Parazoarcus communis: one gene and its partners. The protein of the gene in region 3 interacts with the protein of the main gene of each other region in a pairwise test. Links are inferred from orthologs where the notes say so. Each region holds a gene or a part of one and is shown on either strand. Other genes may lie near its edges.

Evidence for each region.
Region 1: the proteins of CEW87_RS02765 (region 3) and dnaE interact in binary tests that used the Escherichia coli proteins (3 or more experiments, as listed by UniProt). The link is inferred for Parazoarcus communis from one-to-one orthologs.
Region 2: the proteins of CEW87_RS02765 (region 3) and ctaD interact in binary tests that used the Escherichia coli proteins (3 or more experiments, as listed by UniProt). The link is inferred for Parazoarcus communis from one-to-one orthologs.

Annotation. Positions count from the first base shown.
Region 1 is NZ_CP022188.1:2,642,473-2,646,634, reverse strand. Bases 39-4,051 are described here. They hold dnaE (DNA polymerase III subunit alpha), read right to left. Parts: upstream 3,734-4,051; coding sequence 239-3,733; downstream 39-238. Other genes in these bases: CEW87_RS12125 (mechanosensitive ion channel), read right to left, coding at 3,826-4,051; hemF (oxygen-dependent coproporphyrinogen oxidase), read left to right, coding at 39-213. In the rest of the region: more of hemF, read left to right, coding at 1-38; more of CEW87_RS12125, read right to left, coding at 4,052-4,162. UniProt on the Escherichia coli protein: DNA polymerase III is a complex, multichain enzyme responsible for most of the replicative synthesis in bacteria. This DNA polymerase also exhibits 3' to 5' exonuclease activity. The alpha chain is the DNA polymerase catalytic subunit.
Region 2 is NZ_CP022188.1:919,915-922,892, forward strand. Bases 115-2,943 are described here. They hold ctaD (cytochrome c oxidase subunit I), read right to left. Parts: upstream 2,414-2,943; coding sequence 815-2,413; downstream 115-814. Other genes in these bases: CEW87_RS04260 (cytochrome c oxidase assembly protein), read right to left, coding at 115-602; CEW87_RS22995 (cytochrome oxidase small assembly protein), read right to left, coding at 599-730; coxB (cytochrome c oxidase subunit II), read right to left, coding at 2,517-2,943. Also shown: CEW87_RS04255 (DUF2970 domain-containing protein), read right to left, coding at 1-27; more of CEW87_RS04260, read right to left, coding at 24-114; more of coxB, read right to left, coding at 2,944-2,978. UniProt on the Escherichia coli protein: Cytochrome bo(3) ubiquinol oxidase is the terminal enzyme in the aerobic respiratory chain of E.coli that predominates when cells are grown at high aeration.
Region 3 is NZ_CP022188.1:596,322-599,425, reverse strand. What follows is about bases 110-3,064. They hold CEW87_RS02765 (pyridoxal phosphate-dependent aminotransferase), read left to right. Parts: upstream 110-984; coding sequence 985-2,145; downstream 2,146-3,064. Other genes in these bases: CEW87_RS02755 (sensor histidine kinase), read left to right, coding at 2,523-3,064; CEW87_RS02760 (PP0621 family protein), read left to right, coding at 2,284-2,520; mtnA (S-methyl-5-thioribose-1-phosphate isomerase), read right to left, coding at 110-766. In the rest of the region: more of mtnA, read right to left, coding at 1-109; more of CEW87_RS02755, read left to right, coding at 3,065-3,104. UniProt on the Escherichia coli protein: Shows aminotransferase activity with methionine and histidine as substrates, and to a lesser extent also with phenylalanine.

The DNA of each region.
Region 1 (4,162 bases), 2.0 Mb from region 3 along the record:
GACTTCCAGGCATATCGTCGCGGTCGCTACGTCGAATTCAATCTGGTTTTCGACCGCGGCACCCTGTTCGGCCTGCAATCGGGCGGACGCACCGAATCCATCCTGATGTCGATGCCGCCCATCGTCAAATGGCGCTACGACTGGCACCCCGAAGCCGGTTCGCCGGAGGCCCGTCTCTACGACGTCTTCCTGCAGCCCAAAGACTGGGTGTAAGCACCCCGCAGGGCGCTCACCCTCATCAGTTCGGATACACCACTTCTACCGCCTCGGGCGGCAGCCACTCGCGCAGGCTCTCGAGCAGACTTTCCTCCAGTCGCACGCGCCAGCCATCGCCAAAAGGCAGTTCCGCCTCCGCCACGGCGTTGCGATAACGCACCTTGACCGGGCAGCCACCATCGCGGAACGGCGTCAGCAAGGTCTGCAGACGGTCGGCCGTTGCCGCCGCGCCGCCACTCTCGCCCACTTCACCGTTGAGCTTCAGTTGCAGCGCACGCGCGAATCGGCTGCGCGCCTCACCCAGTGTCAGCAGCTTGTCGGCGATGATGCGGAAACCGCCCGAGAACTCGTCATTGCTGACCTTGCCCTCGATCACCAGCACCTCGTCGGTGACGATCTTGCCGCGGTTGGCATCGAGCACTTCGGAATAGACCGCCACCTCGCGCGGTTGCGTGCCGTCGTCGAGCAGCACGAAGGCCATCTTGCCGCGGTTGCCCACCTTCGTCCGCACCTCCATCACCACACCGGCCATCATGGTCAGGTCACGCGACGGCTCGATCTGGGCCAGCGTACGGCGCACGAAGCGGCGCACTTCGCCCTTGAAGGCATTGAAGGGGTGACCGGAGAGGAAGAAGCCGATCGCGGTCTTCTCTTCCTTGAGGCGCTCGCGCTCGGTCCACGGCCGCACCTTGACGAACTCGACACCTGCCCCTGCCGCCTCCGGCATCATGTCGAACAGGCCGCCCTGCATCGCATTGGCAGCCACCTGCTCGGCGGCCTCCATCGCCAGCGACACGGTCGCCATCAGTTGCGCGCGATCGAGCCCCTTGTGGCCCTCCAGCGTATCCATCGCCCCTGAGCGAATCAGGGCCTCGATCACCCGGCGGTTGGCCAGACGACGGTCGACACGCTCGCAGAAATCAAACAGGTCACGGAAAGGCGCGCCTTTCTCGCGTGCCGCGATGATCGCGCGCACCGCCGGCTCGCCAACGCCCTTGACCGCGCCCAGACCATAGCGGATCACCTTGCGATCGACCGGCACGAAGCGGTAATCGGATGCGTTGACGTCGGGCGGCAGCACCTCGATCTTGTTGGCAACGGTGTCTTCGTAGAAGATCTTCACCGTGTCGGTGTTGTCGAGGTCGGACGACATCGTCGCCGCCATGAAGGCCGCGCAGTAGTGGGCCTTCAACCATGCCGTGTGGTAGGTGACCACCGCATAGGCCGCGGTGTGCGACTTGTTGAAGCCGTACTCCGCGAACTTGGTCATCAGGTCGAACAGTTGCTCAGCCAGCGCCGGATCGTAGCCCTTCTGCTTCGCACCGTCGGCAATGGTGGCGCGGTGCTTGGCCATCTCCTCGGCTTTCTTCTTGCCCATCGCCCGGCGCAGCATGTCCGCCCCGCCCAGGGTGTAGCCGCCGATGATCTGGCTGATCTGCATCACCTGTTCCTGGTACACGATCACGCCGTAGGTCGGCTCCAGGCAGGCTTTGAGGTCGGGGTGGAAGTAGTCGATCTCCTGCTGGCCTTTCTTTCGCAGGATGAAGTCATCCACCATGCCCGAACCGAGCGGGCCGGGGCGATAGAGCGCCAGCACGGCGATGATGTCTTCGAAACGGTCGGGCGCGAGCTTCTTGAGCAGCTTCTTCATGCCGTCCGATTCGACCTGGAAGATCGCCGTGGTATTGGCGTCCTTCAGGATCTGGTAGGCCGCGGGGTCCTTGAAGCCGAGGCTCATCAGGTCGGGGCGCTTGCCGGTCTCGCGCTCCACGTACTGCAGCGCAAGTTCGATAATCGTCAGGTTGCGCAGACCGAGAAAGTCGAACTTCACCAGGCCTACGGCTTCTACGTCGTCCTTGTCGAACTGCGACACCGGGGTCGCATCATCACCATCGGCGATGTAGAGCGGACAGAAATCGGTCAGCTTGCCCGGCGCGATCAGCACGCCGCCGGCGTGCATGCCCACGTTACGCGACAGGCCCTCGAGCGGCAGCGCCAGGCTCCACAACTCCTGCACTGATTCGCCGTCGTTGCCGTCCTTCATCATGTCGCCGATCTGCGGCTCCATCTCGTAGGCACGGGTCAGTGAAACCGGCTTCGCGCCTTCAACCGGCACCAGCTTGGACAGCCTGTCACACAGGCCATAGGGCAGATCCAGCACGCGCCCCACGTCGCGCACCACGGCCTTCGAGGCCATCGTGCCGAAGGTGGCGATCTGGCTGACCGCATCCTTGCCATAGCGCTCGCGCACATACTCGATCACGCGATAGCGGTTGTCCTGGCAGAAGTCGATATCGAAGTCGGGCATCGACACCCGCTCCGGGTTGAGGAAGCGCTCGAACAGCAGTGCGTACTCAAGCGGATCGATGTCGGTAATATCAAGCGAATAGGCCACCAGCGAACCGGCACCGGAACCTCGCCCCGGCCCCACTGGCACGCCGTTCGCCTTGCCCCAGCGGATGAAGTCGGCAACGATCAGGAAGTAACCGGGAAAGCCCATCTGGATGATGGTGTCGGTTTCGAACTTCAGCCGATCCTCGTAGCGCTGGCGCTGACGCTCGCGCTCCTCCGGGCTCGGGTACAACTGGGCGAGCCGGCGTTCCAGCCCGTCCTTGGCCTCCTGCACCAGGAAGTCGTCCAGCGTCATGCCTTCTGGCGTCGGGAACTGCGGCAGGAAGTTCTTGCCCAGTTGCACCGTCAGCGAGCAGCGGCGCGCGATCTCGACCGCGTTCTCAAGTGCCTCGGGGAGATCTGCGAACAGTTCGCACATCTCGTCCTGGCTCTTGAGGTACTGCTCTTCGGTAAAGTCACGCGGACGACGCTTGTCAGCCAACACGTAGCCCTGCGCGATACATACGCGCGCCTCGTGTGCCTTGAAATCCTCGCGGGTGAGGAACTGTACCGGATGCGTCGCCACCACCGGCAGACCGAGCTTGTTCGCCAGCACCAGCGCCTGGCGGATATAGGCTTCGGTGCCAGGATGCCCGGCGCGCTGCAGTTCGATATAGAAACCGCCGGGAAATAGCCGCTTCCAGTCGGCCGCCAGCAGTTCTGCAATCTCGGGATTGCCGTTGACCAGGTTCTGGCCGATATCGCCCATCATGGCGCCGGAAAGACAGAGCAGATCGCTCGCGGCGCCGTCCTCAAACCACGCGCGGCGCAGTTCTGCCCGCCCGCGGTGCTTGTTCTCCAGGTAGGCGCGCGTCAGCAGTTCGGACAACTGCCCATAACCATTGCGATTCTTGCAGATCAACAGTACGCGATACGGCTTGTCGCGCTCGACCTCGTTCTCGATCCAGACATCCGCGCCAATGATCGGCTTGATGCCCTTGCCGCGGCTACCCTTGTAAAACTTGACCATCCCGAACAGGTTGGCGAGATCGGAGATGCCAAGCGCAGGCATGCCGTCAGCCGCTGCGGTCGAAATGGCCTGATCGATCTGGACGATGCCGTCCGTGATCGAATATTCGGTGTGAAGACGAAGATGAACGAAACGGGGGGAATGTGCGGAACTCATGGGCGCAATTTTACCCGAGCGACGCCATCCCCCCCGTACTCGGGAAGAAAAAGTCCGGTGCCGTCATGCCGCCACCGGACCCAAGTCCAGCTTCAGTCCTTGCCGGGTTCGTCCTTGCGCAACTTGGCCAGCCAGTACTCCATCTGGCGACCGGCCGCTTCGCGACCACCCAGTCCGAAGGACAGGGCCACCGCCACTGCGACCGCGCCAAAACCCAGGCCGAAAGCCAGATTGACGATATCGTCGGCGATGCCCATCGCACGCAAGCCCATTGCGATCACCAGTCCGAGAATGGCAATGCGGGCAATGCGAGCCAGGCCGCTTGTATGCTCGCCACTGGCCCGGCTGATGGCCTCGGCAGCGAGGTTGGCGAGCCAGAAACCGGCAACGAGGATCACCGCGCCGAGCAGGATGTCGCCACCAAACTGA
Region 2 (2,978 bases), 320 kb from region 3 along the record:
GCCGGCACGAGGCGGCTGACTGCTCACGACTTGTCCGCAAGCGAAGCTTTTGCTGCGTTGCGCCCCTGAATCTCGAAGAAGGTGTAGGACAGCGTGATCGTGGTCACGTCCGCAGGCAGCTTTGGATCGAGCACGAACACCAGCGGCATCGTGCGTTGCTCGCCCGGCGCCAGGGTCTGCTGCGTGAAGCAGAAACAGTCGAGCTTGCGGAAATACTGCCCCGCCACCTGCGGCCCGTAGCTCGGCACCGCCTGCCCGGTAATCGGGCGGTCCCGCTTGTTGCCGACCTCGTATGCGACATGCACCATCTCGCCCGGATGCACCGTCACCGAGCGCTGCTGGGGCTGGAAGCGCCACGGCAGGTCGTGCAGATTGGCATCGAACTGGACGAGCACCGTGCGGGAGCGATCGACCTGGGTGTTCTCCACACTCACCTTGTCCGGCTGCAACAGATTGTTGATCCCGGTTGCTTCGCAGATCTGCTCGTAGAACGGCACGAGCAGAAAGCCGAAGCCGAACATCACTACTGCGGAGATCCCGAGGCGCACGAGCAGGCGACGGTTCTCACCGGCAATCCGGTTGGCACGACGCTCGCGGCTCATTGCCCGAACACCTTGTACTTGATGATGACAATAGTAAAAAAGACGAACGCCACCCCGGCCAGGATGAGCCCGGTCCGCAGGTTTGCATTACGTCGATCGCTTCGTGTCATCAGTTCATCCATATACATTGCAATGGCACGTGAGTGAGAGTTTGGGGCGGAGCCTGCCCTCTCCCGACTCTCCGCTCCGCCCCCCTCTCACTGCAACGCTGTTCATGCCTTGGCCAGCACCGGTGCATCCTCGAAGGTGTGATGCGGAGCCGGCGAAGGCACCGTCCACTCCAGCCCTTCCGCGCCTTCCCACGACTGTGCTTCCGCTTTCTTGCCACCACGGACGCACTTCACGACCGCGGCCAGGAAGATCAGTTGCGACAGTCCGAAACCGAATGCGCCGATGGACGCCATCGCGTTGAAATCGGCAAACTGCAAGGCGTAGTCCGGAATCCGCCGCGGCATGCCTGCCAGCCCGAGGAAGTGCATCGGGAAGAAGGTGATGTTGAAAAACACGATCGAGCACCAGAAATGCAGCTTGCCGAGGAACTCGCTGGGCATGTGTCCCGTCCATTTCGGCAGCCAGTAATAGGCACCGGCGAAAAGGGCGAACAGCGAGCCTGCGACCAGCACGTAGTGGAAGTGCGCAACCACGTAGTAGGTGTCCTGCAGCTGGATGTCGATCGGTGCAACGGCACAGATCAGGCCGGTGAAGCCGCCCATGGTGAACACGAAGATGAAGCCGGTGGCCCACAGCATCGGCGTCTCGAAACTGAGCGAACCGCGCCACATGGTCGCCACCCAGTTGAACACCTTCACGCCGGTGGGCACCGCAATCAGCATCGTCGCGTACATGAAGAACAGCTGCCCGATTGCCGGCATGCCGGTGGTGAACATGTGGTGTGCCCACACGGTGAAGGACAGGATCGCAATCGACGAGGTCGCGTACACCATCGAGGCATAGCCAAACAGCGGCTTGCGCGAAAAGGTCGGAATGATCTGGCTGACAATGCCGAAGGCCGGCAGGATCATGATGTAGACCTCGGGGTGACCGAAGAACCAGAAGATGTGCTGGTACATCACCGGGTCACCGCCACCGGCGGCATTGAAGAAGCTGGTGCCGAAGTGGCGATCGGTCAGGATCATCGTGACCGCCCCTGCCAGCACCGGCATGACCGCAATCAGCAGATAGGCGGTGATCAGCCAGGTCCAGCAGAACAGCGGCATGCGCATCATGTTCATGCCGGGCGCGCGCATGTTGAGCACGGTGACGACGATGTTGATCGCGCCCATGATCGAGCTCACGCCCATGATGTGGATGGCGAAGATCGCCAGATCCATGCCCATGCCCATCTGCACCGAAAGCGGTGCGTACAGCGTCCACCCCGCAGCAGTTGCGCCGCCAGGCACGAAGAACGAACCCAGCAGCAGGATGGCCGCCGGCGGCAGGAGCCAGAAGCTCCAGTTGTTCATGCGCGCGAAGGCCATGTCGCTGGCCCCGATCATCAGCGGGATCATCCAGTTGGCGAAGCCGACGAAGGCCGGCATGATCGCGCCAAACACCATCACCAGACCGTGCATGGTCGTGAGCTGGTTGAAGAACTCTGGCTCCACCACCTGCAGACCGGGCTGGAACAGTTCGGCCCGGATCGTCAGTGCCATCACCCCCCCGGAGAGGAACATGATGAAGCTGAAGATCATGTACATCGTGCCGATGTCTTTGTGATTGGTGGTGGTCACCCAGCGCATCAGGCCGGTGGGACCATGCGCATGACCGTGCGGGGGGTGAACGCCGGGCCGATCGTGAGTCAGTGTATTCATGCACACGCCTCCATTGTCGCGCCCACGCGCGACAGAACCTTGCCATCGGGACCGGGACGGCCCCTACAATCACACTGCAGCGATACGTGCTTCGGCTTCAGCCTCAGCGCGCGGCCACAACATCTGCCGGCTGCACCGCCACGCCCGACTGGTTACCCCAGGCGTTGCGGGTATAGGTGATCACCGCAGCAAGCTCGGCGTCCGACAACTGGCCGCCGAATGCCGCCATCGCGGTTCCCGCCTTGCCCTTCAACACCAGTTCGATCTGGCCGCTTGCATCGCCCGTCACCACGGGCGAGCCATCCAGCGCAGGGAACACCGGCGGCAACCCCTTGCCATCGGCCTGATGGCAGGCAGCACAGTTGGCCGCAAACACCTTCTCGCCGCGCTCGACCAGTTCGGCCAGCGCCCACTCCCGGGCGTCGTCCGCAGAGGCGGTCGTGGCCTGAGCCTGCTGTGATGCGACCCACTCGGTGTATTTCTCGGCCGAGACCACATGCACCTCGATCGGCATGAAGCCGTGGTCCTTGCCGCAGAGTTCGGCACAGTTGCCGCGATAGATGCC
Region 3 (3,104 bases):
CCTTGAGCAGGGTGCCGATCTTGTTCGCACTGTCGCCGTTGGCGGCAATGCGGTCGGCCCCGGTGATCACCACGTCCGCCTCGCCATGCATCAGCAGGTGGCCGGCGGCGTTGTCGGCGATCAGCATGTGCGGTACATCGGCTTCGCGTAGTTCCCAGGCGGTGAGCAGGCCCTGGTTGCGCGGACGGGTTTCGCTGGCGATGACTTCGATGTCGACCCCGGCGGCCTGGGCTGCGTAGACGGGGGCGAGCGCCGTGCCTGCGCCGAGTGTGGCCAGCCAGCCGGCGTTGCAGTGGGTCATCACACGCAAGGGGCGACCGCTACGGGCGGGAAGCCCGCGCAGCAGGGCGAGGCCGTGACGGCCGATGGCGTCGCATGTCGCGGCGTCGTCGGCGCAGATCGCAGCGGCGGCGTCCCACGCCGTGGCAGTGCGTCGGGCCGCCGGCAGCGGACGCAGAATGCCGGCCATACGGTTCAGCGCCCAGTGCAGATTGACCGCGGTCGGGCGTGTGGCGGCGAGCAGTGTCAGGGCGTGTTCGAGCTGTTCGTCTTCAGCGCCCGCGCGGGTGAGGGCGAGCGCAACCCCCATTGCAGCCGTGGCACCAATCAGCGGCGCGCCGCGAACCTGCATGGTCCGGATGGCGTGCGCCACCTCGTCGAGGGTATTCAGGCGACACTGCTCACGCCGCCATGGCAGCGCAGTCTGGTCGAGTATCAGCAGGCTGTCGCCATCGCGGCACAGCGTCGGAACGGGTTGTACGAACATGGTGTGGATCCGGACCGGGCTCGGGTGCGGGCGGCAAAGTGCGTCGCCGCAGGCCTGCTACGGTCCTGTCTCCTGCTCTCTGGGGCAAGTTAAGCCTTGGAATGTGCCAGTCCTCGGGTCTGTCCGCAAGTCCGAATGCCCGGTGGCGCGGCGCTTGCGATCGGGCGCGACTCTGCGAAAATGCAAATCCCAGCCATTGCCGATCCGCCAGGATTCCCATGCCGCATTTTCCCGCACCGATCGAATCGCGCCTGCCGACTGTCGGCACTACCATCTTCACCGTCATGTCCCGGCTTGCGCAGGAGTGCGGTGCAATCAACCTGTCACAGGGCTTTCCTGACTTCAATGCGGAGGACGTGCTGTTCGAGCGTGTCGCCCACTGGATGAGGGCGGGCTTCAATCAATATGCCCCGATGGCGGGCTGTCTGCCCCTGCGCGAAGCCATCGTACGCAAGGTCGAGTCGCTGTACGGAACGCGCTACGATGTTGAGCATGAGGTCACGGTGACCGCCGGCGCCACGCAGGCCTTGTTCACCGCGGTCAGTGCGCTGGTTCATGCCGGTGATGAAGTGATTGTGTTCGAGCCGGTGTACGACTCCTACGGGCCGGCGATCGAGCTGGCCGGTGGCAAGGTCGTCCGCATGCAGTTGCGGGCACCGGATTACCGTCCCGACTGGGCTGCAGTCGCAGCAGCGATCGGGCCGCGGACGCGGATGATCATGATCAACTCGCCACACAACCCGACCGCGACCGTGTGGTCCGCGGACGATCTCGCCCAGCTTGCAGCGCTCACCCGCAACACCGGCATCGTGGTGGTGTCGGACGAGGTGTACGAGCACATCGTGTTCGATGGCGCGGCGCATCAGAGCTGCGCCGCGCATCCGGAGCTGGCTGCACGCAGCATCGTCGTGTCGAGCTTCGGCAAGACCTATCACATCACCGGCTGGAAGGTGGGGTACGTGGTGGCGCCGCGCGAACTGATGGCGGAGTTCCGCAAGGTTCACCAGTTCAACGTGTTTACCGTAAACACCCCGGTGCAGCTTGCGCTCGCGGACTACATGGCGGATGCCAGCCGGCATCTGCAGCTGTCGGCCTTCTATCAGGCCAAGCGCGATTATTTTCGTGCCGGGCTTGCCGGCGCCCGCTTCGAGCTCCTGCCATCGGGCGGCACCTATTTTCAGCTTGCCCGCTACGGCGCGATTTCGGATCAGCCCGATACGGCGTTCTGCGACTGGCTGACGCGTGAGGCGGGGGTGGCCGCGATCCCGGTGTCCGCATTCTTTGCCGACGGTCGTGACGAAGGCGTGATCCGCTTCTGCTTTGCCAAGAACGAAAACACGCTCGCTGCGGCCTGCGAGCGTCTGCAGACGCTGCGCTGACGTCAGGCTCGCCAATCCGCTTCGCCTGCCCTTCGGTGCGCCTCGGCCGCCGGCGGCAGGCCCCGCGGGTGGCGGCGTTGCTGCCGTCCTGCGTGGTAAACTTGCGGTCTTATTTTCTCTCGCGGCCGGCTTTCCATCGTGCGCAATCTGCTGATCTTTCTGCTGGTACTGGGTGGTATCTGGTGGGTGCGTCGTGCCCTCAAGCGACCGCGGCGTGGCGCTGGGCGCGAGCCGCGCCTGAACGAGCCCGAGCGGGTGCTGGCCTGCGCGCATTGCGGCGTGCATGTCCCTGAGAGCGAAGGCGTTCGCGACGAAAGCGGTTTTTACTGCAGCGAAGGGCACCGCCGTCTGGGTAATGCCGGCCGGGGAGAATAGGCTTGGGTGAGTCCGTGCTGTCCGGCGTCGACCCTGCGCGACTGCAGTCGCTGCGCTTTTTCAACCTGTTCCGGCTCATCATCGCCGGCATCTTCCTGGTGGGCGGACGTGAGCTCAATCTGGGCAGCGAACACCCGACCATCTTTCTCGTCACCGCGATCTGCTATCTCGGGGCCGTTCTGACCCTCGGCTTCCCCGATGCTGCACGACGCATGGGTTTCGACCGTCTGGTGACGCTGCAGGTCGTCATCGACGTGTTCATGCTGACGGCGTTCATGTGGTCCAGTGGCGGATTCCGCAGCGGCATGCCGGTGCTGATGATGATCGTGCTCGCAGGTGCGGGGCTGGTGGCCGAAGGGCGCATGGTGCTCTTTCTTGCGGCGCTGACGACGCTGGCCGTGCTCACCGAGAATGGCTGGCGTTTCATCGCCGACGGCACGCCGGGCGATTTTCTGCAGGTCGGCATCACCTGCATCGCGTTCTTCGGTATCGCGCTGGTGGCGCGCCTGCTTGCGCTGCGGGCCAAGAACAACGCTTCGCTTGCCGAAAGACGTGGCAAGGAGCTGGTCAAGCAGCAGGCGGTC